DNA from 2 places in the Streptomyces sp. NPDC028298 genome. Region 1 is predicted to be linked to the other one. Evidence: riboswitches for the same ligand, from Rfam matches in the RefSeq annotation. Region 1 holds a riboswitch; the other holds the start of a gene.
What was found. Region 1 has a riboswitch for glycine ahead of gcvP (aminomethyl-transferring glycine dehydrogenase). Riboswitches for the same ligand answer to the same signal wherever they lie in the genome.
Positions count from the first base shown of each region.

Region 2: it holds a riboswitch for glycine, as region 1 does, so the genes downstream of both, gcvT (glycine cleavage system aminomethyltransferase GcvT) here and gcvP (aminomethyl-transferring glycine dehydrogenase) in region 1, are expected to answer to the same signal.

Region 1 covers NZ_JBVHTL010000003.1:1,970-16,828, reverse strand. The annotation lists gene ACZ4TO_RS15225 (glutamate-cysteine ligase family protein) at 1-515, opposite strand, end outside; gene ACZ4TO_RS15220 (hypothetical protein) at 1,055-1,639, shown strand; gene ACZ4TO_RS15215 (DUF5999 family protein) at 2,034-2,240, shown strand; gene gcvP (aminomethyl-transferring glycine dehydrogenase) at 2,377-5,262, opposite strand; glycine riboswitch at 5,441-5,537, opposite strand; gene ACZ4TO_RS15205 (PRC-barrel domain-containing protein) at 5,652-6,020, shown strand; gene ACZ4TO_RS15200 (DNA polymerase IV) at 6,217-7,833, opposite strand; gene ACZ4TO_RS15195 (MerR family transcriptional regulator) at 7,903-8,577, opposite strand; gene ACZ4TO_RS15190 (bifunctional nuclease family protein) at 8,792-9,265, opposite strand; gene ftsR (transcriptional regulator FtsR) at 9,352-10,107, opposite strand; gene ACZ4TO_RS15180 (FHA domain-containing protein) at 10,150-11,106, opposite strand; gene ACZ4TO_RS15175 (DUF881 domain-containing protein) at 11,168-12,013, opposite strand; gene ACZ4TO_RS15170 (small basic family protein) at 12,019-12,351, opposite strand; gene ACZ4TO_RS15165 (DUF881 domain-containing protein) at 12,348-13,244, opposite strand; gene ACZ4TO_RS15160 (sugar phosphate nucleotidyltransferase) at 13,352-14,859, opposite strand, start outside.
Region 2 covers NZ_JBVHTL010000010.1:309,516-324,374, forward strand. The annotation lists gene ACZ4TO_RS36065 (ABC transporter permease) at 1-371, opposite strand, end outside; gene ACZ4TO_RS36070 (ABC transporter substrate-binding protein) at 438-2,189, opposite strand; gene ACZ4TO_RS36075 (ABC transporter permease) at 2,249-3,247, opposite strand; gene ACZ4TO_RS36080 (enhanced serine sensitivity protein SseB C-terminal domain-containing protein) at 3,725-4,525, opposite strand; gene ACZ4TO_RS36085 (enhanced serine sensitivity protein SseB) at 4,753-5,526, opposite strand; gene ACZ4TO_RS36090 (AAA family ATPase) at 5,590-6,258, opposite strand; glycine riboswitch at 6,434-6,530, shown strand; glycine riboswitch at 6,531-6,641, shown strand; gene gcvT (glycine cleavage system aminomethyltransferase GcvT) at 6,676-7,794, shown strand; gene gcvH (glycine cleavage system protein GcvH) at 8,003-8,380, shown strand; gene glyA (serine hydroxymethyltransferase) at 8,392-9,651, shown strand; gene ACZ4TO_RS36110 (L-serine ammonia-lyase) at 9,815-11,182, shown strand; gene ACZ4TO_RS36115 (amino acid kinase family protein) at 11,235-12,464, opposite strand; gene ACZ4TO_RS36120 (aspartate-semialdehyde dehydrogenase) at 12,461-13,510, opposite strand; gene ACZ4TO_RS36125 (GlxA family transcriptional regulator) at 13,540-14,514, opposite strand; gene ACZ4TO_RS36130 (response regulator transcription factor) at 14,635-14,859, opposite strand, start outside.

The DNA of each region.
Region 1 (14,859 bases):
TCCACCCCGTCGATGTCGAGTGCGAAATCCTCCCCGCGCGCGGCCACGATCTGATCGTTGAGCAGCATGTAGCGGTCGGCCTCCGACAGGTTGGAGGACACCAGATCGTCCTGCCCGAGCGTCGGCAGAATACCGATCATGACGATTCCGGCGTCGACCTCGCTGGCTTTCCGGTGGGCATACGCGAGCGAGGTGCGGATCTCCTCGGCGAGCCGGTCGAATACCCGGCCGCCCAGCCGGTGTGGGGCTATGTTGACTTCCAGGTTGAACATGGCGAGTTCTGTTTGGAAGTCGCGGCTCGCAATCCTTTCGAGAACCTGCCCGTTCATCATTCTGGGCATGCCGTCAGGACCCGCGAGATTCAATTCGATCTCCAGGCCCATCAGGTTCTTCGGACGGTCGAACCTCTTCTCCTCCAGCAGTCGCTCCAGCCCCGTCAGACACTGTCGGAGCTTGTCGCGGTGGCGCTGCCGATCGGACAGGCCGAACGTCCCTGCCACGACCTTCTCCCCCATCGAAGTGTCCCTCCTCGGATGGGCAGGCCGAGTTACGGCCCTGGCGTCCCGGGTCACGGGGGATGATGCCCAGGCAACACGATCCATAACGTCCCGCGCGGGCTCTTCGACCGCTAGTCTGGACATCGGCCCCGGGCACATTCACCGGGCATGGAGCATTCAGCAAGTTTACCGGCCGGAACGATCTCGTGAAAAACGCCGACGAGAATCGGCCGACCGCTCGGGCGAAGCATTCCGAGGTCACCGCGTTTCGATCGCGCAGAACCGGGAGGAATCCCGCATTTCGCCGACCGGATATCGACTTGTTCTTCGAATTCGCGACGACTAGACGAAACACCGCCTGAACACGCGTCGTATAAACTCCGCTACCGAGGCAGAGAGTTGGCGCTCGCGGTCCTAGGTCCTGTCGTCACGGTGACGGCGGCAGGCGACACCCTGTCGGCAGATCCAGACCCCTCGCCCCTCTGACCCGAGAGCTGACAGCGCCGTCCGCCCCCGCCCTCGCGCCACTGTGCCTGTCGAATGAGAGGCGACCCACCATGCCGCTGCACGTACCCCCGGCTCCCGCGCCCGCCCTGCGCACCGTACTCACGGCACTCGGTTCCCCCACCGCTGTCCGCGAAGCCCGTACCCCGTCCCTGCGCCTGGCGCAGGGACCCGTCACCCCCGAACTCCCGCTGCCCGTCCACGTCCTGGACCGCATCACCCCCGCGGGCGCCTCCGCCACCCGGCTCGCCGGGTGGCGTTTCCTCATCCGTAGCGGCGACCGCGCGGTGGCCGCCGCCGACACCATGCTGACCCCGGACGGCTGGGCCTTCTCGCGCTTCTTCGAGGGCCCGTACATCGCCGCCACCGAACGCGCCCTGCGACAGGCCGAGACCATGCAACAGCCCTACCAGGCGCGGCTGCTGTCCGTGCCGGAGCTGTACATGCTGACGCTCTGGCTGCACGGCGACTGCACGGCGGACGGCGCCACCGGCCATCCGGCCGCCACCGACCTCCTCGTCCCGCTCGCACCCGCCCCGCCCGGCATCGCCGCGCACCGGCCGCACCTCGTCGCCGAACTGCTGCCGGTCCTCACCCACCGGGTCACGCCGGCACCGCTCCTCAGCTCGCCCGCCTGAACCTCCGATCCTCGCGTCCGTGCCCCGCAGCCGTGCCCCACACGGGTAAACCTGCCGCGGGGCACGGCGCTGTCGCGAACCCGGAGCAGGGTTCGCTCGTTAGCGCTGAAGGCCGCTCGTACGAGGGGAAACGCGCTCCACGCCCAACCGGACTAGCCCGATCCGGCCACCTCGAACCACCCGAAAGGACGGCGCAGTTGGGGTGAACCCTCCGCACGGGTGATGCGTCATCAACCTGTGAGAAGCGGTGCCCTCAAATCCCTGCGGATCGGCGCCCGTGGGGCAACACTGGGGTCAGACCACACACCAACGGGGGGCGGCGATGAGTACCTCGAGCCGCAAGACAGACACCACAGCCATCACTCACATCTCGACCCAGCGAAAGATCCCATCCATGTGCCAGCACCAGCCACTGTGTCCCGCAGCCGAATCAGCCGACCGGGAGTCCGCCCGCCTTGTGGCGCATCACCCGGAGCAGGGATGGAGCCTGCTGTGCAACGGCGTTCTGCTCTTCGAGGACACCGGTGAGCTCCTGCCGGACGGGCAGATCATCGCCCCGCACCGCCCGCTGGGCGGCGCGCCGGTGATGACGGCCGCCTGAGCCGCACGACCCCGGGCGGCCGTGACAGGCCGCCCAGACACACGAGGGGCCGGCCCGGAGACGTACTCTCCGAACCGGCCCCGACGCATGTCCGAGGACGATCACTCCTCGTAGGCGTCCGCGTGCCGAGCGCTGATCAGTCCTCGTAGGCGTCCAGCGGCGGGCAGGAGCAGACGAGGTTCCGGTCGCCGTAGGCCTGGTCGATGCGGCGCACCGGCGGCCAGTACTTGTCGGCGGCCGAGACACCGGCCGGGAAGACGGCCTCCTCGCGGCTGTACGCGTGCTCCCAGTCGCCACCGAGCGCGGCGGCCGTGTGCGGCGCCCCGCGCAGCGGGTTGTCGTCCACGGACCATTCGCCGCCGCCGACCTTCTCGATCTCCGCGCGGATCGCGATCATCGCGTCGCAGAACCGGTCGACCTCGCCCAGGTCCTCGGACTCGGTCGGCTCGATCATCAGCGTGCCGGCCACCGGGAACGACATCGTCGGCGCGTGGAAGCCGTAGTCGATCAGGCGCTTGGCGATGTCGTCGACGCTGACGCCGGTCGCCTTGGTCAGCGGGCGCAGGTCGATGATGCACTCGTGCGCGACCAGACCGCCGGGGCCCGTGTACAGCACCGGGTAGTGCGGCTCCAGGCGCTTGGCGATGTAGTTGGCGGACAGGACGGCCACCTGCGTGGCGCGCTTGAGTCCCTCGCCGCCCATCAGGCGGACGTACGACCAGGAGATGGGCAGGATGCCCGCGGAGCCCCAGGGAGCGGCCGAGATCGGGCCGACGCCCGTCTCGGGACCGGCCTCGGGCTGGAGCGGGTGGTTCGGGAGGTACGGCGCCAGGTGGGCGCGCACACCGACCGGGCCGACGCCGGGGCCGCCGCCGCCGTGCGGGATGCAGAAGGTCTTGTGCAGGTTCAGGTGCGAGACGTCGCCGCCGAAGTGACCCGGCTTGGCGAGACCCACCAGGGCGTTCAGGTTGGCGCCGTCGACGTAGACCTGGCCGCCGGCCTCGTGCACCTGGGCGCAGATGTCGGCGACGTGCTCCTCGAACACACCGTGTGTCGAGGGGTACGTGATCATCAGCACCGACAGTTCGTCGCGGTACTGCTCGATCTTGGCGCGCAGGTCCTGGACGTCGATCTCACCGTCGTCCGCGGTCTTCACGACGACGACCTTCATGCCGGCCATCACGGCGCTGGCGGCGTTGGTGCCGTGCGCGGAGGACGGGATGAGGCACACCGTGCGCTGGTCGTCGCCGTTGGCGCGGTGGTAGCCGCGGACGGCCAGCAGACCGGCCAGCTCGCCCTGCGAACCGGCGTTGGGCTGGAGCGAGACCTTGTCGTAGCCGGTGACCTCGGCGAGCTGGTCCTCCAGCTCGTGGATCAGCGTCAGGTAGCCCTGTGCCTGCTCGGCGGGGACGAAGGGGTGGAGCTGCCCGAACTCGGGCCAGGTCACCGACTCCATCTCGGTGGTCGCGTTGAGCTTCATGGTGCAGGAGCCCAGCGGGATCATGCCGCGGTCGAGCGCGTAGTCGCGGTCGGAGAGCTTGCGCAGGTAGCGCAGCATCGCCGTCTCGGAGCGGTGGTCGTGGAACACCGGGTGCGTGAGGTACGCGTCGGTGCGCAGCAGCGCGTCCGGCAGGGTGTCCTCGGTGCTCGCGTCCAGCGCCTCGACGTCGCCCAGGACACCGAACGCGCTCCACACGGCGGTGAGCTGCTCGCGCGTGGTCGTCTCGTCGCACGAGATCGACACCAGGTCGGCGTCGACGAGGCGGAGGTTGACGCCGTTGTCGCGGGCGGCGGCGACGATCGCCGCGGCGCGGCCCGGGACCCGCACGGTGAGCGTGTCGAAGTAGGCGCCGTGGACGACGTCGACACCGCCGGCGGTGAGCCCGGCGGCCAGCACCGTGGCGTAGCGGTGGGTACGCCGCGCGATGGTCCGCAGGCCCTCGGGGCCGTGGTAGACGGCGTACATGCCGGCCATCACGGCGAGCAGCACCTGGGCGGTGCAGATGTTGCTGGTCGCCTTCTCGCGGCGGATGTGCTGCTCGCGCGTCTGCAGGGCGAGGCGGTACGCCTTGTGCCCGTCCGCGTCCACGGACACGCCGACCAGCCGGCCGGGAAGGCTGCGCGCGAACTTCTCGCGGACCGCCATGTATCCGGCGTGCGGACCACCGAAGCCCATCGGCACGCCGAAGCGCTGCGTCGTACCGACCGCGATGTCCGCGCCGAGCTCGCCGGGCGAGGTCAGCAGGGTCAGGGCGAGCAGATCGGCGGCGACCGTGACGACGGCGCCCAGCTCGTGCGCCTGCTCGATGATCGGCTTGATGTCGCGTACGGCACCGGAGGCGCCGGGGTACTGGATCAGCACGCCGTTGATCTCGCGCCCGGCGAGGTCGGCCGGGATGCCGTCGGCGAGGTCGGCGACGACGATCTCGACGCCGGTCGGCTCAGCGCGGGTCTCTATGACGGCGATGGTCTGCGGCAGCGCGTCCGCGTCGACCAGGAAGAGACCCTTCTTGTTCTTGCCCATGCGGCGGGACAGCGCCATGGCCTCGGCGGCGGCAGTGCCCTCGTCGAGGAGGGAGGCGCCGGAGGTCGGCAGCCCGGACAGCTCGGCGACGACGGTCTGGAAGTTCAGCAGCGCCTCGAGTCGGCCCTGCGAGATCTCCGGCTGGTACGGCGTGTACGCGGTGTACCAGGCCGGGTTCTCCATGACGTTGCGCAGGATCACCGGCGGCGTGAACGTGCCGTAGTAACCCAGGCCGATCATGGAACCGAGCACCTGGTTGCGGTCCGCGAGGGAGCGGAGCTCGGCCAGTACCTCGGCCTCGGTGCGCGCGGCCGGCAGGTTCAGGGCCTCGACGTTCTTGATCACGTCCGGCACCGCGGCGGCCGTCAGCTCGTCGAGCGAGCCGTAACCGACCTGCGCGAGCATCTTGGCCCGTGCTTCGGAGTCGGGTCCGATGTGGCGCTGCTCGAAGGGGATTCCCTGTTCGAGCTCGGAGAGCGGAATGCGAGGGGCGGTCATGGCGGAGGCCTCCTGGTCTGACGCGACCTTCGAGGGGCACCCCGGCACGGGTACCCCGACGGCCTCCCCCTCTGTCATCTCAACCTGAGAGTTTCACCGGATGGTCCCGCGGACGACCCGGCTTTCACCGTCGGTGAGAGCGGAGGCCATCGACACCCGCCCTGCTTTCCAGAGTGACCTCGTCCGTGCGGTACGTGAGCCTGAGAGATTCCGGGGAGGAGTTGCTCCTTCGGCGCCTCCGACGAAATTCCGGAGGACTCTCCCGCACGGGATCAGCAGCCGCTTGCCAGCCTACCAGCGAGGACAAGACGACAGCCTTCGAGTGGCCGCCTTCACAAAAGTGCCCTTTTGTAGTACTTACGGATGAGTTTGCGACCACTGGAGGGACCGTGCAGACCGACATCGATCCGCGCAACCTGATCGGCCGCAAGGCGTTCGACAGCAACGGCACCAAGATCGGCACGATCGACGAGGTCTACCTCGACGACGCGACCGGTGTCCCGGAGTGGGCGGCCATACGTACGGGGCTGTTCAGCAGGGACGCCTTCGTACCCCTGGAGCCCAGCGAGATCGTCGAGGGGACCTTGCGCATCCCCTTCGACCGGGCCCTGATCAAGGACGCCCCCGACTTCGGCGTCGGGCGCCACCTCTCCCCCGAGCAGGAGCTCCAGCTCTACCACCACTACGGCCTCGACGTGGCGTCCCCGCCCCCGCCGGACCGCGACTTCGGCCACCTGGCGGGCTCGGAAGACCCCTGATCCCGGGATCCCGCCCGCACCTACAGCCCGGCCCTGAGGCTCCGCACCCCAGCTTCCGGGCCGGCGGCCGTCCCAGACCTCCGCGCCCCGACCTCAGGGTCCGACGACGGGGGCCTCGGCGTTCCGCCTTCCGGGACGGGCAGGTCGGAGCTCCGGGGTCCGGGACGGCCGGGTCGACGCTTCGAGCTCCGGCTTCTCAGACGGACAGGTCGGCGATCCGGGTTCCGGGTTCCCGGAAGGACAGGTCGACGCTCCGAGTCCCGGGCTCCGGGACTGCCGACTCGGCGCTCCTGGCTCCGGCTTCCCGGACGGACGGCTCGGCGCTCCGGGGGCCGGCTTCCTGGACGGACGTCCCGTGGTGGCGCGCCCCTGCCTGGGCCGCCGGCGCGGGGCCCTGGGCCTCCGGACCCTGCGGCCCCGATGACCCGGGGCCGGACGGCGCCCCGTCGGCCGCCTCGGGTCTTCGCTCCACCAGCGGCAGCGGGTCGGCCGGTTCGAGCAGCGGATCGTCCGTCCGGAAGGTCCGCACCCGGCCGGGCTCGGAGTACGGCGTCTCGAACCGCACGGTGACCCGCCCGAGCCCGCTCCCCTGCACCCAGCCGTGCCCGTACTCGGCATGCCGCACGTCGTGCCCGGAGGGCCATCTCCGCTCGGTCGGCGGCGCCGGCTCGGCCACGGCGGCCGCCTGGGCCGGTTCGTCCGCGGCGTGGTCCTCGGCCACCGGCTCCCCCACGGCCGCGGCCTGCGCCTGCGCGAACAGGTCCTCCTGCGTGTAGTCGGCGAGCCCGGAGACACCGACCCCCAGCAGCCGGACGCCACCCGTCGTGTCCACGCCCTCCAGCAGCCGGGCGGCGGCCTCCCGGACGACCCCGGGGTCGTCCGTGGGTCCCCGCAGCGTCTCGGACCGCGTCAGCGTCGAGAAGTCGTACCGGCGGACCTTCAGCACGATGGTCCGCCCCGACAGCCCGGCCCCGCGCAGCCGCCGCACGCACCGGTCAGCGAGCCGCTGCACCTCGAGCTCCACCCGGACCCGGTCGTGGATGTCCACGTCGTACGTGTCCTCGACCGACACCGACTTGGTCTCCCGCTCGGCCACCACGGGCCGCTCGTCGTGGGCCAGCGCCATCGCGAACAGCGCGTGCCCGTGAGCCTTCCCCAGGAGGCGTACGAGCTCGTCCTCGCCCGCCTCGGCGAGCTCCTCGACGCTGTTGATGCCGGCCCGGCGCAGATGGTCGCCCGTGGCGGGCCCCACGCCCGGCAGCGTCCGCACCGGCATCGGGCCCAGCAGCGCCCGCTCGGTGCCCGGCTCGATCAGGACGAGACCGTCGGGCTTGGCCTGCTCCGAGGCGATCTTCGCCAGCATCTTGGAGGCCGCCAGACCCACCGATCCCGTGAGCCCCGTGACGGCCCGGATGTCCGCGCGCAGTTTGACGCCGGCCAGCCGCGCCGACGCCTCGTCCCACGCCGCCCCGCCCGCCTCCAGGTCCACGAACGCCTCGTCCAGGCTCAGCGGCTCCACCAGCGGCGACAGGGCCCGCAGCAGCCCCATCACCTGCTCGCTGATCTCTCGGTACAACCCGAAGCGCGGCACGAGGTAGGCGGCGTTCGGTGCGCGCCTGCGGGCCTGGGCCATGGGCATCGCGGAGTTCACCCCGAAGACGCGTGCCTCGTACGACGCGGTGGCGACGACTCCGCGGGGTCCGAGCCCGCCCACGACGACGGCCTTCCCGCGCAGGCTCGGCTTGGACGCCTGCTCCGCCGAGGCGAAGAAGGCATCCATGTCGAGATGCAGGATCGTGGGCGCGGTTCTCACATCTCCGATGCTGCCCTACGCCACTGACAATGCCCCGGCTCACCGGGGCATCGCGTCATCGCACGCGGCTCACACCGCACGGTTGCGCCTGCGCGCCAGTTCGTCCGCGGGATGGTGCGAGAGGAGAGTCTCGCCGGTGTCCACACGCTCTCCGTGCAACTGGGACAGAGCCCCCTCGACGTCCCGCCACACCACGCCCACGGCGATGCCGAAGACGCCCTGGCCGCCCTGAAGCAGCGCGTGGACCTCGTCCGGGGAGGTGCACTCGTAGACCGTCGCGCCGTCGCTCATGAGCGTCATGCGCTCCAGGTCCTGGAAACCGCGCTCCCTGAGGTGCTGGACCGTGGTGCGGATGTTCTGGAGCGACACCCCGGTGTCGAGGAACCGCTTGACGATCTTGAGGACCACCACGTCCCGGAAGCTGTAGAGGCGCTGCGTCCCCGACCCGTAGGCGGGACGCACGCTGGGCTCGACCAGTCCGGTCCGCGCCCAGTAGTCGAGCTGTCGGTAGGTGATGCCCGCGGCGGCGCACGCCGTGGGTCCTCGGTAACCGACCTCCTCGGGAACCGTCCCTCCCTCGTCGGGCACTGCTGCCGGCCGGACCGGAACCTGTTCGGCCGCGCTGCCGTGATGGGGGCGCCCCCTGCTCGAGCCGAGCCGAGAGCTTGGGGGAGGGTACGGGCCGCTCTCTCCCGGACCGTGTCCGGGAGCACCCCCAGCCGTACCGTCGCCGCTGCTTCTCACGCCGACCTCCGTCCTTGACCTGCCTTCTCGACGGTAGGCAGTCACCAGGGGCGCGTCAACGATCGCCACACTCGGCACGCCGAGTGATAATCACCCTAAGAGTGGTTTCCCGTGCCCTACCGCGGGGAAAGGCTAGCCGAATGCTCTCGGCGCGGGCCGCGGCACACCACACTCGCCCCGGGCAATTGCCGCCCGCGAGAGCCGCCCGGCCGGCTCACTGGCTGTTGGTACCGAAGTCCTCGGGCGAGATCTGGTCGAGGAACTCGCGGAACTTCTCCACCTCGTCCTCCTGCTCGTCCGGGATCGCGATCCCCGCGTCGTCGAGCACCCCGTCGCTGCCGTAGATGGGCGTTCCGGTGCGCAGCGCCAGCGCTATGGCGTCGGACGGTCTGGCACTCACCTCGACCCCGCTGGCGAAGACGAGCTCGGCGTAGAAGACGCCCTCACGCAGGTCGGTGATGCGTACTTCGGTGAGTTCCTGGCCGACGGCCTCCAGCACGTCCTTGAACAGGTCGTGGGTCAGCGGTCGGGCGGGGGCCATGCCCTGCTGAGCGAAGGCGATCGCCGTCGCCTCCCCCGGTCCGATCCAGATGGGGAGGTAGCGGTCGCCTCCCACTTCACGCAGAAGCACGATCGGTTGGTTGGAGGGCATTTCGACCCGGACACCTACGACATCGAGCTCGTTCACACAGCAACCCTAGGCCGTGCCCGGGACGTTTGGGTAGTCGGGCACAGAACGGGTGGACGATCCACAGCCTGCGCCGGGGGCGCGGATCAGCGCAGACGCACGCCCAGCGCGGTCTGCACGAGCGCCGCGTGCAGCTTCACCGTGAGCCCCGCGAGTTCCTTCGTACGGGCTTCCGCGTGCGCCCGGGTCTGCGGATTGCGGTGGCGCCGCAGCGGGGCGACCACCTGGTCCACCAGTCCCGCGTCACGCTCGGCCGCGGCCTTCATCGCCCTCAGATGGCGCGGCTCGATCCCGAAGCGTCCCAGCTCGACGACGAGCGCGGCGACGGTCACCGCCTCCGCGTCGTAGACACCGTCGGGCAGCGGGCCGATCAGTCCGTACGACTCCCACTCCTGGAGCTGCTGCTCACCGATCTCGGCGGCGGCCAGCAGCTCCTCACGGCCCACCCGGGCCACCGTGGGGCCCTCGGGCTCGCCGTAGAGCTCCCCGTGGGGTTCCTGCTCCCCCGCCTCGCGCTGGCGGCCCACGGAGGGCAGACGCACCTGCTCACCGCGAGCCATCGCGTCCAGGTGCTCGCGGATCACCTTCAGCGGAAGGTAGTGGTCACGCTGCATGCGCAGCACGTGGCCGAGGCGCTCGACGTCGTCCGGGCTGAACTTGCGATACCCCGACGGGGTCCGCTGCGGCTCGACGAGCCCCTCCGACTCCAGGAATCTGATCTTGGAGATGGTGACTTCGGGGAACTCGTCGCGCAGCAGACTCAGCACCGCTCCGATGCTCATCAGCCCACTGTCCGCGGCGGCGGTACCGCTACCGGCACCGCCGCTCGGTGTTTGAAGCATGGACATTCCCTCGGTGGCCCCCCGGACGGAGTTGGGGGAGGGTCAGATGCCCCGCTGGCTCGCGTAGAACACCAGCCGGTACTTGCCGATCTGCACCTCGTCACCGTTCGACAGAGGCACCTGGTCGATCCGCTCCCGGTTGACGTACGTGCCGTTCAGGCTGCCGACGTCGGCGACCGTGAACGAACCGTCCGCGACACGACGGAACTCCACATGCCGGCGCGACACCGTCACGTCGTCGAGGAAGATGTCGCTCTGCGGATGACGCCCCGCCGTGGTCAGCTCACCGTCCAGCAGGAAGCGGCTGCCCGAGTTGGGGCCACGGCGCACCACCAGGAGCGCCGAACCAACCGGCAGCGCGTCCACGGCCGCCTGCGCCTCCGGGGAGAGCATCGGCGACGGCGTCTGGCCCGTCACCTCGGCGTCGTAGGCCTCGATGCCGGAGATGGAGATCGTGGACGTCGTCTCCGACGGACGCTCGGGTCCGCCCCGCAGCGGCGCACCGCAGTTGGAACAGAACCGGCTGTTCTCCGCGTTGCGGTTCCCGCACCTCGTACACACCTGGGCCGACATGGACGGATCCTCCTGCCGCGGCTGCCCACCAGGGGCATGGGACGCATACGGGTCGGAGGCATACCCTCCGCCCGCGCTCGAGGCTGACGGTTCTCCGAAACCTATGCGGCCGGGCTGGCCAGGGTCAACAGACGACGCGCCCTGACCACCGGGGCCGCCGACCTGGTCCCGGAACAGCGGACGGTCGCCGCTCTGCGCCTCCGCGTCCCCTTGGCGCGGTGCGCGATGACGGGCAGCCGCGTTGTCGCCGCTGTCCTCTCGCGAGCTCTTGCCGAACAACTTCGCAAACAACTTCACGGGCGATTCCCCTTGACCGAAACAGACCCGCCCGTGGGGCAGGACGAACCCTGATTGAACACACCGGTCGACCCGGACATCCTCACAACGTCCGTATCCACCAGACAGTTTCCACCACGCACCACCCATTCGGTGCGCCGACCCCCCGCAACCTCCTGCCCTCGCCCGACGACCGGCATCCGACCGCCGTTCACCGGGAGGACGACCGAGCGTAGTCAGGCCGCTCCGCCGGTCGCAAGGCATCTACGACGATCTTCGTCGAGCGGTCCACCGTGACGGTGGCCTGCTCCTTCTCCAGTGTCTGCACCACGCCTCCCGGGATGTTCAGCGCCGGCTCGAGGTCCTGCGGCTTGCCGATGACCTTGAAACGATAGGGCTGGGTGATCTTGTTCCCGTCGACCTTCACTCCGCTCCCGGAGTCGGAGAGATAGGTACCGGCGACCACGCGCACGCCGTTCACCTGGATCGCCTCCGCACCGGCGGCGCGCAGCTCCTGGATGGCGTCGAGCAGCATGTCCGCCTTGACCGTCCCCTTCGGGTCGTCGATGGTCAACGTGATGCCGGGCCCCTGAGCGGCCACGGTGCCCGCCAGGATGCCGAGTTGCTTCTCCTTCTCGACCGTCTGCTTGCGGGCCTCCTCGGCCTGGTCCGAGCTGTTCTCCAGCTCGGTGCGCTGATCCTCGAGACCCTGCTTCTCGTCCTCAAGACGCTGAGTCCGGCTGTCGAGTTCATCGAGAATGCGCACGAGATCTTCCTGGCGCGCGCCGCGCAGCGCGCTGTCGCCGTCGCTGTTGGACGCCACCTGGACGGCCAGCCCGAATCCCAGGCCGAACAGCAGCACCGCGACGATGAGTTGGGCACGCGACACCCGCGGCGGCCACAGCCCCTTGACCAGCCTCTGACGGCCGGACAGCGTCGGCGTGCCACTGTCCTCGGCCACCTGCGGCCCGGTCTCCTCGGCGGCCGCCGGTACCTCCTCCGGCAGCTCCCGGCGCAGCGGGTTGTCGGGGCTCTCGGCTTCGTTCTCGTCGCTCATCGGCCTCACGCCCGGAACACGTGCCGGCGGATGGCCGCGGCATTGGAGAAGATCCGGATGCCGAGGACGACCACGACACCCGTGGAGAGCTGCGCACCCACGCCCAGCTTGTCCCCCAGGAAGACGATCAGCGCGGCGACGACCACGTTCGACAGGAACGAGACCACGAAGACCTTGTCGTCGAAGATGCCGTCGAGCATCGCGCGCAGACCGCCGAACACGGCGTCGAGCGCCGCCACGACGGCGATCGGAAGGTAAGGCTCGACGACCGCCGGAACCTCGGGCCGGACCAACAGTCCAGCCACGACTCCCACGACGAGGCCCAGTACGGCGATCACGGTGTGCCCTTCTCTGTTCTCGGCTCTGCTGTACGTACGATCACACTCGGTGCGGCGGACAAGCGGACGTCCGCCTCGACGGAGATGCCGGTCCTGATGCCGTAGTTCTCCTGCAGGGCATGCAGATACAGCCCGTCGGCGCTGTTCTGGAACCTGGTGCTGAGCCTTTGGCCGTCCCCCACCGCGAGCACCGTGTACGGCGGCACCAGCGGCTTGTTGTCGACCAGTATCGCGTCACCCGCGGCCCTGATGGCCGACAGAGCGGTCAGCCGCTGCCCGTTGACGGAGATGGCCTCCGCGCCCGACTCCCACAGACCGTTGACCACGCGCTGCATGTCGCGGTCCCGTACCCGTCCGGTGTCGGAGAATCCCGAGGTCTCCCGCGGATTGGTGCCGTCACCGCCCGTACTGGCTTCCTTGGCGTCGTTGACGACGAGTTTCACGCCCGGTCCGTGCACATCGGTGGCACCGGACAGGATGCTCACCAGGTCGGCCTGCTCTCCGCCGTCCTTCTTCAGCGCCGCGCGCTGGCGGGCGCTGACGTCGGCGCGCAGGGTGTCGACGCCGTTCTCCAGCTTGTCCGCGGCCGCAGTCTCACGCTCGATGCGGTCGATGAGCTCCTGGCGCTCCTTGGCGACGACAGGGGCCGCGAGCCGCGCGTTGGCCGCTCCCACGGTGACCACGAGCGCGGCGAGCACCAGACCCGCGGCGAGCCCCACCTTGGCCCGGAGGGTCTTCGGCAGGCCACCGGCGCCGTCGGCCTGTCTGCGGGCCGCCGCCTCGGCGTAACCCTCGTCGAGGCTGTGGTCCATGACGTTGGTGAGCAGCGACATGGAGGCGTCCGGGCGCGAGGGGCGCGGAGCGCTGCTCCGAACGGGGGGCTGCTGCGGCATGCCGCACATCGTCGCACGTCGCGGGTACTACCTCCGAATGGCCCCACCAACGTGCCGGACAGGCCCCCTTGGGGGCACTTGTCCGACACGTACGGGTGAAGAGTGTTTCAGCGGCCGGCGCTGTCCACAACAGCCGCCCATTCGTCGAGCAGAACCTCCGCGGAGGCGTCGTCCGGACCTTCCGCCCACAGGTGGGTGACGGCCTCGGCGGGGTCGGGCAGCACCATCACCCAGCGTCCGTCCGTCTCCACGACCCGGACGCCGTCCGTGGTGTCCACGAAGCGGTCTCCCGCCTCCTCCACGACCCGGCGCATGACCAGACCCTTGACGGCCCACGGAGTCGCGAGATCCCGCTTGAGGACGTGCGCCCGCGGAATCCGGGCGTCGATCTGGCTGAGCGTGAGCTGCGTCCGCGCCACCAGACCGATGAGCCGTACGAAGGCCGCCGCGCCGTCGAAGACGCCGCTGAACTCGGGGATGATGAAGCCGCCGCGCGCGTCGCCGCCGAAGATCGTCGACTCCTCGCGGCCGACCCGGGTCAGGTCGTCGGGCGACGTGGTCGTCCACTCCACCTGCGTGCCGTGGTACGCGGCCACCTGTTCGGCGATCCGCGTGGTCGTGACCGGCAGCGCCACCCGCCCGCTGCGCCGCTCCGCGGCCACCAGGTCCAGCATCACGAGCAGGGCCCGGTCGTCCTCGACGATCCGTCCCTTCTCGTCGACGAGGGAGAGCCGCTCGCCCACCGGGTCGAAGCGCACTCCGAACGCGGCCCGCGCGGACGCGACGATCTCACCCAGCCGCACCAGGCCGGCCCGCCGGGTCTCGGCCGTCTCGGTCGGCCTGGACTCGTCGAGACCCGGATTGATGGTCAGGGAGTCCACGCCGAGCTTGCCCAGCAGGCTGGGCAGCACCAGTCCGGCACTGCCGTTGGAGGCGTCGACGACCACCTTCAGACCGGAATCCGCGATCCCGGTGGTGTCGACGTTCCGGAGCAGCGATCCCGTGTACGAGTCGAAGACGCTGCCGGGGAAGTGCAGATCGCCGATCTCGCCGGGGAAGGCGCGCCGGTACTCCTGCCGCGCGAACACCCGGTCCAGCTTCCGCTGCCCACCCTGCGACAGGTCGGCGCCCTGCCCGTCGAAGAACATGATGTCGACGGAGTCCGGCACTCCCGGGGTCGTCCGGATCATGATGCCGCCGGCGCTGCCCCGGGCCGTCTGCTGCCGCGCCACGGGCAGCGGTACGTTCTCCAGGTCGCGTACGTCGATGGCGCTGGTCTGCAACGCGGAGATCACCGCTCGCTTCAGTGCGCGGGCACCTCGGGAGTGGTCGCGCGCCGTGGTGACGGTGGAGCCCTTCTTTAGGGTCGTCGCGTAGGCCCCTGCCAGACGCACCACCAGTTCCGGGGTGATCTCGACGTTCAGGATCCCGGAGACACCGCGGGCGCCGAAGAGGTGGGCCTGGCCGCGCGACTCCCAGATCACCGAGGTGTTGACGAAGGCGCCGGCCTCGATGGTCTTGAACGGGTAGACACGGACGTTGCCCTGAATGATCGATTCTTCACCGACGAGGCATTCGTCGCCGATCACGGCGCCGTCCTCGATGCGGGCGGCCC
Region 2 (14,859 bases), on a different contig from region 1:
GCGAGCGAGAGGGTCACCGGAAGACGCGAGGTGAGGTCCGGCCACACGGCCTGGTGGGTCTTGAAGGAGTACCCGAAGCACGGCGCGTCACAGTGCGCCGTGGTGGGACCCAGGTCGTAGGTAGCGCCGCTGACGATCCCCTTGATGAAGTGCCAGTACTGGACGTAGACGGGCTGGTCCAGACCGAGGTTGTGCTTGACCGCGATGATGTCGGCCTTCGACGGGCTCTTCCCGATGTACTGCTGCGCGAGCTGGTCGGGCGTCTGGCCGGCCAGTCTGGGCAGCAGGAAGAAGATGGCGAAGGTGACCGCGGAGACGACCAGGAGCAGGATCGCTGCCGCTGCCGTCCGACGGAGGATGTACGAAATCACGGGGATCGGCGCTGGTGCCCGCGGGCTGAGCCCGCGGGCACCAATGCCTTCACCTGCCTTCCGGGGCTACTTCTTCGTGGTGCCGATGTTGAGGTAGTCGTACTGACCGCTGAAGGCCGCCGTGGAGACCAGGTTGGTCGCGTACTGCGGGCGGGCCAGCAGGACCTTGAAGTAGGTCAGCGGCACGAGGACGGCGTCGTCCATGGTCTTCTTGTCGATCTGCGTGTACAGGCCGAGACGCGCGGCGTCGTCCTGCGTGCCGATCGCCTTCTCGAGAAGACTGTTGACGTCCTTGTTGTCGTACTGCGACAGGTTGGTGTTACCGGAGTCGCCGATCGCGGAACCGTTCAGGATCTGCTGCAGGAAGCCGTAGCCGGAGGGCCAGTCGGCACCCCACTGCATCATGATCAGACCGATGTTGTTCTTCTCGGTGAACTTCGGGACACCCGCGTAGTCGGTGAAGTACTTGCCCGAGGGGTACTGCTTCAGGCTGGCGTTGATGCCGACCTTCTTCAGCGAGGCGATGATCGCCGTGGCGGCGTCGATCTCCTGCGGGCGGTCGCTGCGGGCGGAGATGTTGGTGTTGATGGTCTCCTTGCCGCAGGCCTTGAGCTGCTCCTTGGCCTTGGCGGCGTCACCCTTGTTGCCGGCCGACGCGTAGACGTCCGACTTCTCGTAGCCCGGGATGTCCGGCGGGAGAACCGTGGAGGCGATGTCGCCGCGGATCGGGCCGCCCTCGGCCGTCTGGACCGAGACCTTGTCGATCGCGAACTGCACGGCCTTGCGGCACGCGACGTTGTCGAACGGCTTCACCTTGGTGTTGATCGCCATGTAGACCAGACGGCCACCGTAGGTGTTGTCCGTGTTGGCCTTCTTGGCGGCGGAGGTGAGCACGTCCGCCTGGGTCGCGGCCTGGACACCGCCACCACCGAGGTCGATCGCGTCGCCCGCGAGGACGTCCTTGTCGATCGTCTCGGCGGCGACCTTCAGGTTGACGACGATCTTGTCCGGGTACTGCTTGCGCAGCGGGTCGGTCGCCGCGTCCCAGTTCTCGTTGCGCACGAGGACGGCCTGCTTGCCGTCGGCGTAGCTCTGGAACTTGTACGAGCCCGAGGACACGATGTTCTTGACGTAGTCGACGCCGTTGTCCTTGGCCTGCGGGACCGGAGCCGTCTGCGGCGAGGCGACCAGGTAGTCGAACTCCTGGAAGGCCGTCTTCAGGTGGAAGACGACGGTGGTGTCGTCCGGGGTCTCGATGGAGGAGAGGCCCTTGGCGCTCTTGTCCTTGTAGGGACCCTTGTACTTGTCGCCGCCCACGAGGAACTGCTGGAAGTAGTTCGGGCCGAGGGAGAGCACGTCACGCGCGAAGTTGGAGCGCTCGACCGCGTACTTGACGTCCTTGGACGTGATCGCGGTGCCGTCCTGGTACTTCAGGCCCGAACGCAGCTTGTACGTCCAGGTCTTGCCGCCGTCGCTCGGGACACCCTTGGAGGCCGCGAGGTCGGGGACAAGGGTGTTGCCCTTCTCGCCGGCGCCGGGCTGGAACGTCATCAGCGGGCGCGCGTACAGGCGGCTCAGGTTGTACATGTACGCGTAGTACGTGTTGCCCGGGTCGAAGGAGTCCGGCACGTCCGAGTACTCGTACGTGACCGTGCCCCCCTTCTTGGTGGAGGCGTTGACGACGTCCTTGGTCGCTGCGTTGGCCCCAGCTGACTTCGTGTTGTCGGTGTTCTTGTTGTCATCGGCCTTGCTGCAGCCTGCAACGAGCAGACTCGCGGAGCCGATGGCCGCAATGGCGGCCAGCGTTGACCTACGCATGATGGGCGGGTTCCCCTCCATTGTCGGAAACTTGGTGATCTCTCGGTGTCCGTCAGGCATCAGCGGCTGCGCGGGTCGAGAGCGTCGCGGAGACCGTCGCCCAGAAGGTTGAAGGCGAGGACGGTCACGAAGATGGCGAGGCCGGGCACGATCATGAACTGCGGGTCGACCTCGTAGTAGGTGACCGCTTCACGGAGCATGCCGCCCCAGGATGCCTGCGGGGGCTGGATGCCGACACCGAGGAAGCTGAGGGAAGCCTCGAAGAGGATGTTGGTCGGGATGAGCAGCGTCGAGTAGACGATGATCGGGCCGACCAGGTTGGGCAGCAGCTCCCGGAACAGGATGTACGGGCCCTTGGCGCCCATGCCCCGGGAGGCGTCCACGAATTCCCGCTCGCGCAGGGCCAGCGTCTGGCCACGCACGATCCGGCCCAGGTAGGGCCAGTTGAAGAAGCCGATCACGAAGATCAGCACGCTCAGGTGGAGCGGAAGCCCTTCGAGGCCGAACGCGCCGCCCTGAAGGGTGGCCGAGATGGCGATCGCGAAGAGCAGGAGGGGGAAGGCGAGGAAGGTGTCCATCAGGCGGCTGATGATCGAGTCGACCCGCCCGCCGTAGAAGCCCGCGACGACACCGAGGATCGCGCCGATCACGTTCGACAGGATGGTGGCGCCGAAGGCGACGACCAGGGACACCCAGGAGCCCTCGAGGAGGCGGGTGGCGAGGTCGCGGCCGAACTTCGGGTCCACACCGAGCGGGTGGTCGGCGCTCATGCCGCCCATCCCGCCCTTGGGCAGCGAGGTGTTGGCGTCGATCAGGTCCTGGTGGAAGGCGTTCGGGTCCAGCCCCAGCATCGACTGGATGGGGCGGGCGAGGATGGCCATCAGGATGAGCAGTACGACGATGACACCGCCGGCGACCGCCACCTTGTCACGCTTGAAGCGCGTCCAGGCGATCTGCCCCAGGGAACGGCCCTCGATCCGCCCCTTGTCGGCTCCGGCAAGCACAGCCTCAGGCTGCGCTTCCGTTGCCGCCGCGGTGGTCTCGATCGGTGCGGTCACAGTGACCCGACCCCTCTCGCCGGTGGTGACCGGCCTACGACTGCCGCTGTCTGCGGCTTGGTTCACTTGCTCGCCGGGAAGTTGACCGCAGATGGTGCGGTCCGGTGACCCGGCTGATGATTCGGCTTGCACTCGCTCACAGGATCGAACGACCCCGTGTCTGATGGGCGAGTCTTCAGTGCCGCCACGATCAGTTGCCAGGCTTCATGGAGAAAGTATGCGCAACCGTGATGCTTGTTGGGGGATTCCGTTATCCGAACAGTGGGTAACGGGAGCCGGACGACTGCCAATTGAGCCGAAAAGCCATGAAAGGGTCTTTTGGATCAGAAGTCCCGCCAAAACGGGACAATCGGCACATCAGTCGGCTTCCCCGCAGGTCAGCAGTATGGAACGCACGCCTCGTGAAGGCCGTGTGCAGAATCATGATGCCAGTCGTTCTCGCACTGGCATCCGACAGGTCCGGGATTCGGGACGCCCTCAGTAGCCGCCGCGGGCAGGCGGATAGCCGTAACCACCCGCGGTCGGCGCCTGCGCCGGAGCGCCGTGCGCCTCACGGTCGTAGAACGGGCGCGCGTTCGCGCGCAGCCACATCGCCACCGGGTCGAACTCGTCCGACATCGCGACGGTGGACACGGGCAGGCCGTCCGGAACCGCGCCGATGGACTGCTGCATCATCGCCCGCACCGAGTCGACGGCGGGCGGCGAGGTGTCGTACACGTCCAGGCCGATGGCCAGATACGGCGCCCCGACCGTGGGTTGGACCCAGGCCCGGCGCAACGACCGTACGGCCGGGGTCAGATGGGCGTTCTGCGTGAGCAGGGCGTAGAACTGCGGGATCTCGATGGCCGGTTCGGACAGCCGCAGCGGGCCCGCGGGCTGGCGCTCCAGGCCCGTGGCGATCCGGCGCAGATCCAGCCACGGGATGCCGAGGCCGCCGTTCGGGGCGTGCGGGTTGAGCCACAGGCCGAAGTGGTCCGGGTACAGGGTGCGGGCGACGTCCAGCCCGTCCACGACCTCGTAACTGCGGTTCCAGCCACTGGCCGAGAGCTCCTGCGCGGAGGTGACGCAGGGCGCGTAACCGAAGCCGTCCACCTGCATGTTCCCGTACTGGGCGTCCGGGGAGCCGGCCTGGCCGTGCCACAGCAGCATCCACACCTGGCCGGACGACGGGGTCGCGAGCGCGCGAAGGAGCGCCTCGTAGGCGTCGTAACGCCCGGGAGTCACCTGGCGCAGCATGTGCTCGACCTGCCCGGCCGCGGCCGTGCCCGACGCGCTCACCCTCAACCGCCCCTTCGCGAACAATTCACGACGAACTCATCCCTTACGCCCGAGGTACCGGTCACCGGCATGCGTCAACACCTCGACCAGGCCATGAAACCAGCTTATGCGGCGATCGCGCTCCGCCGGGGGAAGCAGTCGAGAGCCGGGAACCGCCACGCGGGGCGGCCCGGGGCCCCACGCGGCGGGTGTGCGGCCCCTCGGGGCACCCCCGCGGGCCGCTCCGTTCAGTGACCGTGCTGGTAGAAGGGCCGCACCTGCGCCCGCATCCAGTCACCGACCGGGTCCTGCGCCACGTCGAGGAGAACCAGGTTCACCGCGATGTTCACCGGAACCCGGCCGAGGGCGCGGCCCAGGGCGTCCAGGGGCAGGGCGCGCGCGTCGCCCTCCCACGCCGCGAGTTCGACGCCGATGAACATCACCGGCTCGTCGCCCTCGATGCTGGCCAGACAGCGCCGCGCGCTCAGGACGACACCGGTCGCGGCGAACTCCGCCGAGGCCGCGGCGAGGAAGTCCATCGGATCGTCCTGCCAGTCGGGCTCGAAGAGCCGCACACGGCCCCCGCTCGCCGACCCGTCCAGCTCGGTCCGCCCGGCCCGGCACAGCTCGGCCACGGCCGGCGGCGGCAGCGGCACGCCGACCACGCCGTCCGGGTTCACCACGATGCCGGCCTGCGGGGGCAGTCCGCGGGCGAACTCCACGGCGGGCGCGATCGTGAACGACATGTGCCCGCCGACGACCTGGCGGAACTGCTCCTCGGAGCTGAAGACGGGGACGTAGACCTGGCCGCCGATGTCCATCGTGGGCAGATCGAGCGGACCGCTCTGCGGGCCGCCGCCGTTGGGCAGCGGCACCCACACGAAGCTGCGGCCGAGCACCTCGACGATGCGGGCGGCCGCCGAGGGGCCGGGCACGCCGAGGGCGGAGGACAACACCTCCTCCAGCTCGTTGCCGGGCCAGCCGCCGTGCGGATGGGGGTGCGCCTGTGCCGGAAAGTCCATCTGTCTACCGTCCGCTTCGAACCGTTGTTCCGGCTGGAAAGGTTAGTGGGCCGCCGCGACCGGTCAGTGGCCGAAGTCGATCCTGTGCAGCACGTCCGCCGCGTCGCGGTCGATCAGCACCGCCGAGCCGCACCCCTCGGGCAGGTCTCCCCGCTCGGCGGAGCGCAGCAGCCGGGCGACCCCGCCGCGATGCCGGGCGAAGGCGTAGCGCGAGACGCCCCGGCCGCGCTCGCGCTGGCCGGCCAGCGCGGCGGCGGGCGTGACGTCGAGCAGCAGCAGGTGCAGCGCCCCGCCGCGGCGCCGGGCCTCGCGGGCGAGCCAGCGGCGCACCCAGGCCTGCGTGCCGCAGTCGTGCACGACGACCCCGCCGCCCCCGCGCAGGGCGCGGCGCAGGCCCGCGTAGTGCGCGAGGCGGACGAGGGGGCGGTAGAGCGCGTACGGCAGCAGCCCGGACATCCGGCCGTCCCAGCGGTCGCGGGTGTCCTGGGAGTCGACGCGCGCGCCCCGCACGGCCCGCCGCATCAGCGTCGACTTGCCGCTGCCCGGCAGCCCGCTGACCACCACCACGTCGTGCGTCCCGAAGCGCAGACCGTGCGGACTGTGCCCGACCCGGTCACGGAGGTCCCGCACGACGGCCGCGGGACGCCCGCCCCGCGCCTCGCGGGCCGGTGCGCCGGGCTGCTCGGGCAGTGCGAGACCCGAGGTCGTCGCGTACGCCCTGGTCCTGTTCACCGTGACCGTCCTCCCCTTCGGTGTGGAGTCCCATCCCCGTCAAGTGTAAAGAGAAGGTAATGCCCGGTGCTTCCCCATTTCATGCGCGGACTGCCACAGCACGGTCACAGATGGCGGGCTGCCGTGATCCGACAGCGCGTGCGATGATGGCCGCGCCAACTGCATACCGGCCGCTTGAATCCGCGCGGGAGAGTCCTGGGTACGTGTGCCCGGGCGCCGAAGGAGCAAGTCCCTCCCTTGAATCTCTCAGGCACCGTTACCGCGCGGGCGAGGCACATCTGAAAAGCGGGCCGCTCCGTCGGCTCCACCCAAGGTGCAAGTCAGGACCACCGTTTCGTGGGGTCTTGATGAACCTCTCAGGTTCCGATGACAGATGGGGAGGAACGACCTCGCCGTCATGCCCTGGGAGCCAGACCGATGAGCAGCAACGCACCCCGTCACACCGCGCTCGATGCCCTGCATCGTTCGCTCGGCGCGACCATGACCGACTTCGCGGGCTGGGACATGCCCCTGCGCTACGGCTCGGAGCGCGACGAGCACCTCGCCGTCCGCACGAAGGCCGGACTCTTCGACCTCTCCCACATGGGCGAGATCACCGTCACCGGACCGCAGGCGGCGGCCCTCCTGAACCACGCGCTGGTCGGCAACATCGCCACCGTCGGCGTCGGCCGCGCCCGCTACACCATGATCTGCCAGGAGGACGGCGGCATCCTGGACGACCTGATCGTCTACCGCCTGGCCGAGCACGAGTACATGGTCGTGGCCAACGCCTCCAACGCCCAGGTGGTGCTGGACGCCCTCACCGAGCGCGCCGCCGGTTTCGACGCCGTGGTGCGCGACGACCGTGACGCGTACGCGCTGATCGCCGTGCAGGGCCCCGAGTCCCCCGGCATCCTCAAGGCGGTCACCGACGCCGACCTCGACGGCCTGAAGTACTACGCGGGCCTGCCGGGCACCGTGGCCGGCGTCCCGGCCCTGATCGCCCGCACCGGCTACACCGGCGAGGACGGCTTCGAGCTGTTCGTCGCCCCCGCCGACGCCGAGAAGGTGTGGCAGGCGCTCACCGACGCGGGCACCCCGGCCGGTCTCGTCCCCTGCGGTCTGTCCTGCCGCGACACGCTGCGCCTGGAGGCGGGCATGCCGTTGTACGGGCACGAGCTGACCACCTCGCTGACCCCCTTCGACGCCGGCCTCGGCCGGGTCGTGAAGTTCGAGAAGGACGGCGACTTCGTGGGCCGCGCGGCCCTGGAACAGGCCGCCGCCCGCGCCGAGCAGAACCCGCCGCGGATCCTCGTCGGCCTCATCGCCGAGGGCCGCCGGGTGCCGCGCGCCGGGTACGCGGTCGTGGCCGACGGCCAGGTGATCGGCGAGATCACCTCCGGCGCCCCCTCCCCCACGCTGGGCAAGCCGATCGCGATGGCGTACGTCGACGCCGCGCACGCCGCGCCGGGCACCGGTGGTGTGGGCGTGGACATCCGGGGCAGCCACGAACCGTACGAGGTCGTGGCGCTGCCGTTCTACAAGCGCCAGAAGTGACACTGGCCCGCACGGGCCGGACATGACACCGGCCCGCACGGGCCGGACATGACACGGACGCCTTCCGGGCGCCGCCCCCGGCGGACGCCCCCGAGGCGCCGGCACCGGCGGGCGCCCGCCGGGTGCCGGACGTGACCCTGGGCACATCGGCCCGGTCACCCACGCTTCCCTCCATCAGCACTCCACCGCGTACAGGAGAATTCAGGTCATGAGCAACCCCCAGACGCTGCGTTACAGCAAGGAGCACGAGTGGCTGTCGGTCGCCGAGGACGGCGTCGCGACGGTCGGCATCACCGAGTTCGCGGCCAACGCGCTCGGCGACGTCGTCTACGCCCAGCTCCCGGAGGTCGGTGACACGGTGGCCGCGGGCGAGTCCTGCGGCGAGCTGGAGTCGACCAAGTCGGTCAGCGACCTGTACTCCCCGGTGAACGGCGAGGTCGTCGAGGCCAACCAGGACGTCGTGGACGACCCGGCCCTGGTGAACTCCGCGCCCTTCGAGGGCGGCTGGCTGTTCAAGGTCCGCGTCGCCGGCGAGCCCGAGGACCTGATGTCCGCCGACGAGTACACCGCGTTCACCGCCGGCTGAGGAGTCACCGCATGTCTCTCATGAACACCCCCCTGCACGAGCTCGACCCCGACGTCGCCGCCGCCGTCGACGCCGAGCTGCACCGCCAGCAGTCCACGCTGGAGATGATCGCCTCGGAGAACTTCGCTCCGGTCGCGGTCATGGAGGCCCAGGGCTCGGTCCTGACCAACAAGTACGCCGAGGGCTACCCGGGCCGCCGCTACTACGGCGGCTGCGAGCACGTCGACGTGGCCGAGCAGATCGCCATCGACCGGGTCAAGGACCTGTTCGGCGCCGAGTACGCCAACGTCCAGCCCCACTCGGGCGCGTCCGCCAACCAGGCCGCGCTGTTCGCGCTGGCCCAGCCCGGCGACACCATCCTCGGCCTGGACCTGGCGCACGGCGGCCACCTGACCCACGGGATGCGGCTGAACTTCTCCGGCAAGCAGTTCAACGTGGTCGCGTACCACGTGGACGAGGCCGGCCTGGTCGACATGGCCGAGGTCGAGCGGCTCGCCAAGGAGCACCGCCCGAAGGTGATCATCGCGGGCTGGTCCGCCTACCCGCGTCAGCTCGACTTCGCCGAGTTCCGCCGCATCGCGGACGAGGCCGGCGCCTTCCTGTGGGTCGACATGGCCCACTTCGCGGGTCTGGTCGCGGCGGGTCTGCACCCGAACCCGGTCCCGTACGCGGACGTGGTCACCTCCACCACGCACAAGACGCTCGGCGGCCCCCGCGGCGGCATCATCCTCGCGAAGAAGGACTTCGCGAAGAAGCTGAACTCCTCGGTCTTCCCGGGCTTCCAGGGCGGTCCGCTGGAGCACGTGATCGCGGCCAAGGCCGTCTCCTTCAAGGTCGCCGCCTCGGACGACTTCAAGGAGCGCCAGCAGCGGACGCTGGACGGCGCGCGCATCCTGGCGGAGCGTCTCGTCCAGGACGACGTGAAGGCCGTCGGCGTGGACGTCCTGTCCGGGGGCACGGACGTGCACCTGGTCCTGGTGGACCTGCGCAACTCCGCGCTGGACGGGCAGCAGGCCGAGGACCGCCTCCACGAGGTCGGCATCACGGTCAACCGCAACGCCATCCCGAACGACCCGCGCCCGCCGATGGTCACCTCGGGCCTGCGCATCGGCACGCCCGCCCTCGCCACCCGCGGCTTCACGGCCGAGGACTTCACCGAGGTCGCGGACGTCATCGCCGAGACGCTGAAGCCGTCGTACGACGTGGACGCGCTGAAGGCCCGGGTGTCCGCTCTGGCCGACAAGCACCCGTTGTACCCCGGCCTGAAGTAGTTCCGCAGGGTTTCTGTCCTGCGTTTTCACCCCGTACGGTTGTTTTCGTACGGACATCCGGGGCACCGCGCACACTGGAAGCAGAGCGCGGTGCCCCGTTCCATGCAGTCCCGCACCACCTCTGCCGGACAACGGCGTCCGGCGAAACCAGCAAGGAGTTCCCGTGGCCATCTCGGTCTTCGACCTGTTCTCGATCGGCATCGGCCCGTCCAGCTCCCACACGGTGGGCCCGATGCGCGCCGCGCGCATGTTCGCGCGGCGGCTGCGCAACGAGGACCTGCTGGCCCCGGTCGCCTCGATACGCGCCGAGCTGTACGGCTCCCTGGGAGCGACCGGTCACGGCCACGGCACCCCCAAGGCGGTGCTGCTCGGTCTGGAGGGCGCCTCGCCCCGGACGGTGGACGTGGAGGGCGCCGACGAGCGGGTCGAGAAGATCAAGAGCTCGGGCCGGATCCGGCTGCTCGGCGAGCACGAGATCCCCTTCTCCTTCGACGACGACCTGATCCTGCACCGCCGCAAGGCCCTGCCGTACCACGCCAACGGCATGACGATCTTCGCGTACGACGCCTCGGGCGGCCTCGTCCTGGAGAAGACGTACTACTCGGTGGGCGGCGGCTTCGTCGTCGACGAGGACGCGGTGGGCGAGGACCGCATCAAGCTCGACGACACGGTCCTGAAGTACCCGTTCCGCACGGGCGACGAGCTGCTGCGGCTCACGAAGGAGACCGGTCTGTCGATCTCCGCCCTGATGCTGGAGAACGAGCGGGCCTGGCGCACCGAGGAGGAGATCCGCGAGGGGCTTCTCGGGATCTGGCGCGTGATGCAGGCCTGCGTCTCGCGCGGCATGACCCGCGAGGGCATCCTGCCCGGCGGTCTCAAGGTCCGGCGCCGCGCCCCCCTCTCCGCCCGCCAGCTCCGCGCCGAGGGCGACCCGCTGGCCCACGCGATGGAGTGGATCACCCTCTACGCGATGGCGGTCAACGAGGAGAACGCGGCGGGCGGCCGGGTCGTCACCGCCCCCACCAACGGCGCGGCGGGCATCATCCCGGCGGTGCTGCACTACTACATCAACTTCGTGCCGGGCGCCGACGAGGACGGGGTCGTTCGGTTCCTGCTCGCGGCCGGGGCCATCGGCATGCTCTTCAAGGAGAACGCCTCCATCTCGGGCGCCGAGGTCGGCTGCCAGGGCGAGGTCGGCTCGGCCTGCTCCATGGCGGCCGGCGCGCTCGCCGAGGTGCTGGGCGGCAGCCCCGAGCAGGTCGAGAACGCCGCCGAGATCGGCATGGAGCACAACCTCGGCCTGACCTGCGACCCGGTCGGCGGTCTGGTCCAGATCCCTTGCATCGAGCGCAACGGCATGGCCGCGGTGAAGGCCGTCACGGCGGCCCGGATGGCGATGCGCGGTGACGGCTCGCACCTGGTCTCCCTCGACAAGGTCATCAAGACCATGAAGGAGACCGGCGCCGACATGAGCGTGAAGTACAAGGAGACGGCCCGGGGCGGGCTCGCGGTCAACATCATCGAGTGCTGAGCGGGTACGGCCCCGAGCGCTGAGCGGGCGGCCCCGCACCGGCCCGCGCCGGTCAGCCGGGGCGCTCGCCCTCCGGCGCGGGGGCGGGAACGGGTGCGGCTCCCGGGCCGACCAGGACGTCGCTGTGCGCGGACCGGGCCTTGGACGGCGGGGGCGCGGCCGGTCGCGGGGCGTCCACGGTGTCCGGGGCGTCCGAGGCGTCCGGGTAGAGCAGGCCGTGGCGTCTGCGGGCCTCGGCGGCGGCCTCCGGTCGCGGCACCACGGTGTGCTCGGCCCGGCCGTCCGCCCGCAGGGTGGTGACCAGGCACAGGCCGTCGAGCAGGCGCGCGGTCCGCAGGTACCGGGCCGCGCCACGCGCTCCGGCCGGCACCGCGAGACACACCGCGTCCGGGGTGTCGAACTCGGTGACCGTCAGGCCCTCGGCCCGCAGCCGTCCCCCCACGGACCGCCGTTCCCGTCCGGACCGGAACGACCACACGTCGCTGTCCTTGAGCACGACGACCGCGGCCGCCGCCGGACCCGCCCCGACGGCCGTCCCGGCCTCCGGAGCGCCGCTCCAGGGAAAGGGGCGGCACAGCAGCCGCACCCCCTCGCGCTCCGCCCAGTCCACGGCGCCCTCGTGGACGACCTTGGCGCCGTGGCGCGACATCCGGCGCACTCCCTCGTAGCTGATCCGGGTCAGGGTGCGCGCCGCCGGCACGAGGTGGGGGTCGGCGGTGCACACCCCGGGCACGTCGGAGAAGAGCTCGCAGGTGTCCGCGCCCAGCGTCGCGGCCGTCGCCACCGCCGAGAGGTCCGAGCTGTTGCGGCCCAGCATGACCGTCCGGCCGGCCGCGTCGACGGCCTGACCGCCGGGGACCACCGCGATCGGGCAGTCGGCCAGGGCCCTGGACAGCGCCTCGGAGCTCGCCGTGACCAGTTCCGCCCGGTCGCCCGGCCCTTCGGCGAGGAGCCCGGTGGCCGCCGCGGGCAGCGGGCAGCCGGGCACGCCCGCGGCGTCGAGCGCGGCGGCGAGCAGGGCGACGCTCACCGTCTCCCCGGCGGTCAGGAGCATCGCCGCGGCCCGGGCGGGCGGATCGGGGGCCAGCGCGTCCAGGGTCTGCTGGAGTCTGCCCGTCGTGCCGGACATCGCGCTCACCACGACGACCACCGGACGCTCCTCCTCGGTCCCGCGACGAGCCGCGTAGCGGGCCACGCGGTGGTAGCCGTCGAGGTCGGCGAAGGCGGAGCCGCCGAACTTCAGCACCAGCGGCCGGGGGCCCGGCCCGCGCCGGGCCGTCATCCCAGCCACCCGTTCTTCGCGGCGAGCTCCACGATCTGGAGCGCGTTCAGGGCGGCGCCCACCCACAGGTTGTCGGCGACGACCCAGAGCGCGAGGGCGCGGTCGTCCTCCGGCTCGACGCGGACGCGGCCGACGTGGACCAGCGCCCGGTCCTCGCGGCGGGCGACGACCGTACGGGGCATGGGGTACGCGGGGCTGTGGGAGCGGCGGTGGACGCGCAGGCCGGGTGTCGCGGCCAGGGCCTCCTCGACCGCCTCGGCGGTGACGGGCTCGCGCAGGGCGATGTGCACGGCCTCGGAGTGGCAGTCGAAGACCGGCACCCGTACCGCGGTGGCGCTCACCCGCAGGTCCGGCAGTCCGAGGATCTTGCGGGGTTCGCGGACGAGTTTGCGTTCCTCGTGCGTGAGGCCGTGTGCGTCCGGGAGCCCGATCTCGGGCACGAGGTTGAAGGCCAGCGGCTGCCCGAAGCGCCCGCCGGGGGCGCCCTGCGCGCCGGGGTCGTCCAGGACGGCCCTGGACTCCTCGGCCAGTTCCCGCAGGCCGCGCACCCCGCCGCCGGAGGCCGCCTGGTAGGTCGCCACCACGACGCCGCGCAGACCGGCCAGTTCGTGCACCGGGTGCAGGGCGCGTACGAGCTGGATGGTCGAGCAGTTGGGGTTGGCGACGAGGCCGCAGGCCGGCCGGTCGTCGAGCGCGGCGGGGTTGACCTGGGGCACCACGAGCGGGACGTCCGGCCGCATCCGGAACGCCGAGCTGTTGTCGACGACCAGCACTCCGGCCGCGGCCAGCCGCTCGGCCTCCCGGCCGCTGACCTCCGCGCCCGCGGAGAAGACGGCGACGTCCAGGCCGCGGGGGTCGAGTTCGTCGAGGGTGACCAGGTCCGCCAGGGGCAGGGACAGGCCCAGTTCTCGGCCCAGGTCCCGGCCGACGCTGCGCGCCGATCCCACGGGCACGACCTGTTCCACGGGCACGATCCCGCCGTCGAGCAGGGCCAGGCACTCCCGGCCCACCGCTCCGGTGGCGCCGACTACCGCGATGCGCAGCATTCCCGTCCTCCTGTCGCCCCGTCCGGGGCTCAGTACGTGGTCGCGTCCGGTGACCGGCCCCGGAAGGCACGCCGGTACGCGTGGGGGGTGGTGCCGAGGAAGTGCACGAACTGGTAGCGCAGGGCGGCCGCGTTGGCGAATCCCGTACGGGCGGCCACGGCCTCCATCGTCTCGTCGGTGTTCTCCAGCAGCCGCTGGGCGCTCAGCACCCGCTGGGCCAGCAGCCACCGGTAGGGCGTGGTCCCGGTCTCGGCCCGGAAGCGGCGGGCGAACGTGCGCGGTGACATGCAGGCGCGGGCGGAGAGCTGCTCGACGCTGATCTCCTGGTCCAGGTTCTGTTCGGCCCAGGTCAGCACCTCGCGCACGCCGTCCTCCCCGTACTGCGCCACCGGCCGTTCGATGTACTGGGCCTGGCCGCCCTCGCGGTGCGGGGGCACGACCATGCGCCGGGCGATGGCGTTGGCGACGTCGCTGCCCTGGAGCTTGCGCACGAGGTGGAGGCAGGCGTCGATCCCGGCGGAGGTGCCGGCCGAGGTGAGGATCGGGTCCTCGTCGACGTACAGCACGCCCGGTTCGACGTGGGCCTTCGGATAGCGCTCGGTGAGTGCCTCGGCGTACCGCCAGTGGGTGGTGCAGCGGCGTCCGTCGAGCAGCCCCGCGGCGCCCAGGACGAAGGCGCCGACGCAGACGCTGACCACCCTGGCCCCGCGGGCCACCGCCTGGCGCAGGGCCTCCAGCAGGGCGGGCGGGAACTCCCGGGTGTGGAAGTCGTCCCCCACCGGTATCGCGATGAGGTCGGCCTCCTCCAGCCGGTCGAGGCCGTAGGGCGTGCTGATGGTGAATCCGGGCACCGCCCGCACCGACGGGGACTCCGCGGCGACGAGCGCGAAGTCGTAGGCGGGCAGCCCCTCTTCGCGGCGGTCGATCCCGAATACCTCACACACGACACCCAGCTCGAAGGGGTGGACGTTGTCGAGCAGGACCGCGGCTACGTTTTTCAGCATGTTTTCCAATGTGGCAGTAATACATGGTGTTCTGACAGTCCCTCCGCTGTCGCATGGCCGGATCAGCCCTCATACTCACGGCATGGACCCGGAAGCGCGTCGGGATTCACTCGTCGGCGCTCATGGGTGGGACACATCGTCGACAGGCTGGCCGATGGACACGATCCCGCTGCGGATACCCATGACGACGGCTTGCGTCCGATCGGACGCGCCGACCTTCATGAAGACCGCGGACAAATGGTTCTTCACCGTTTTCTCGGATATGCCGAGTGCCTTCGCCACACGCCGATTCGAATTCCCCTGGGAGATGAGCACGAGAATCTGACGTTCGCGGGCCGTCAGCAC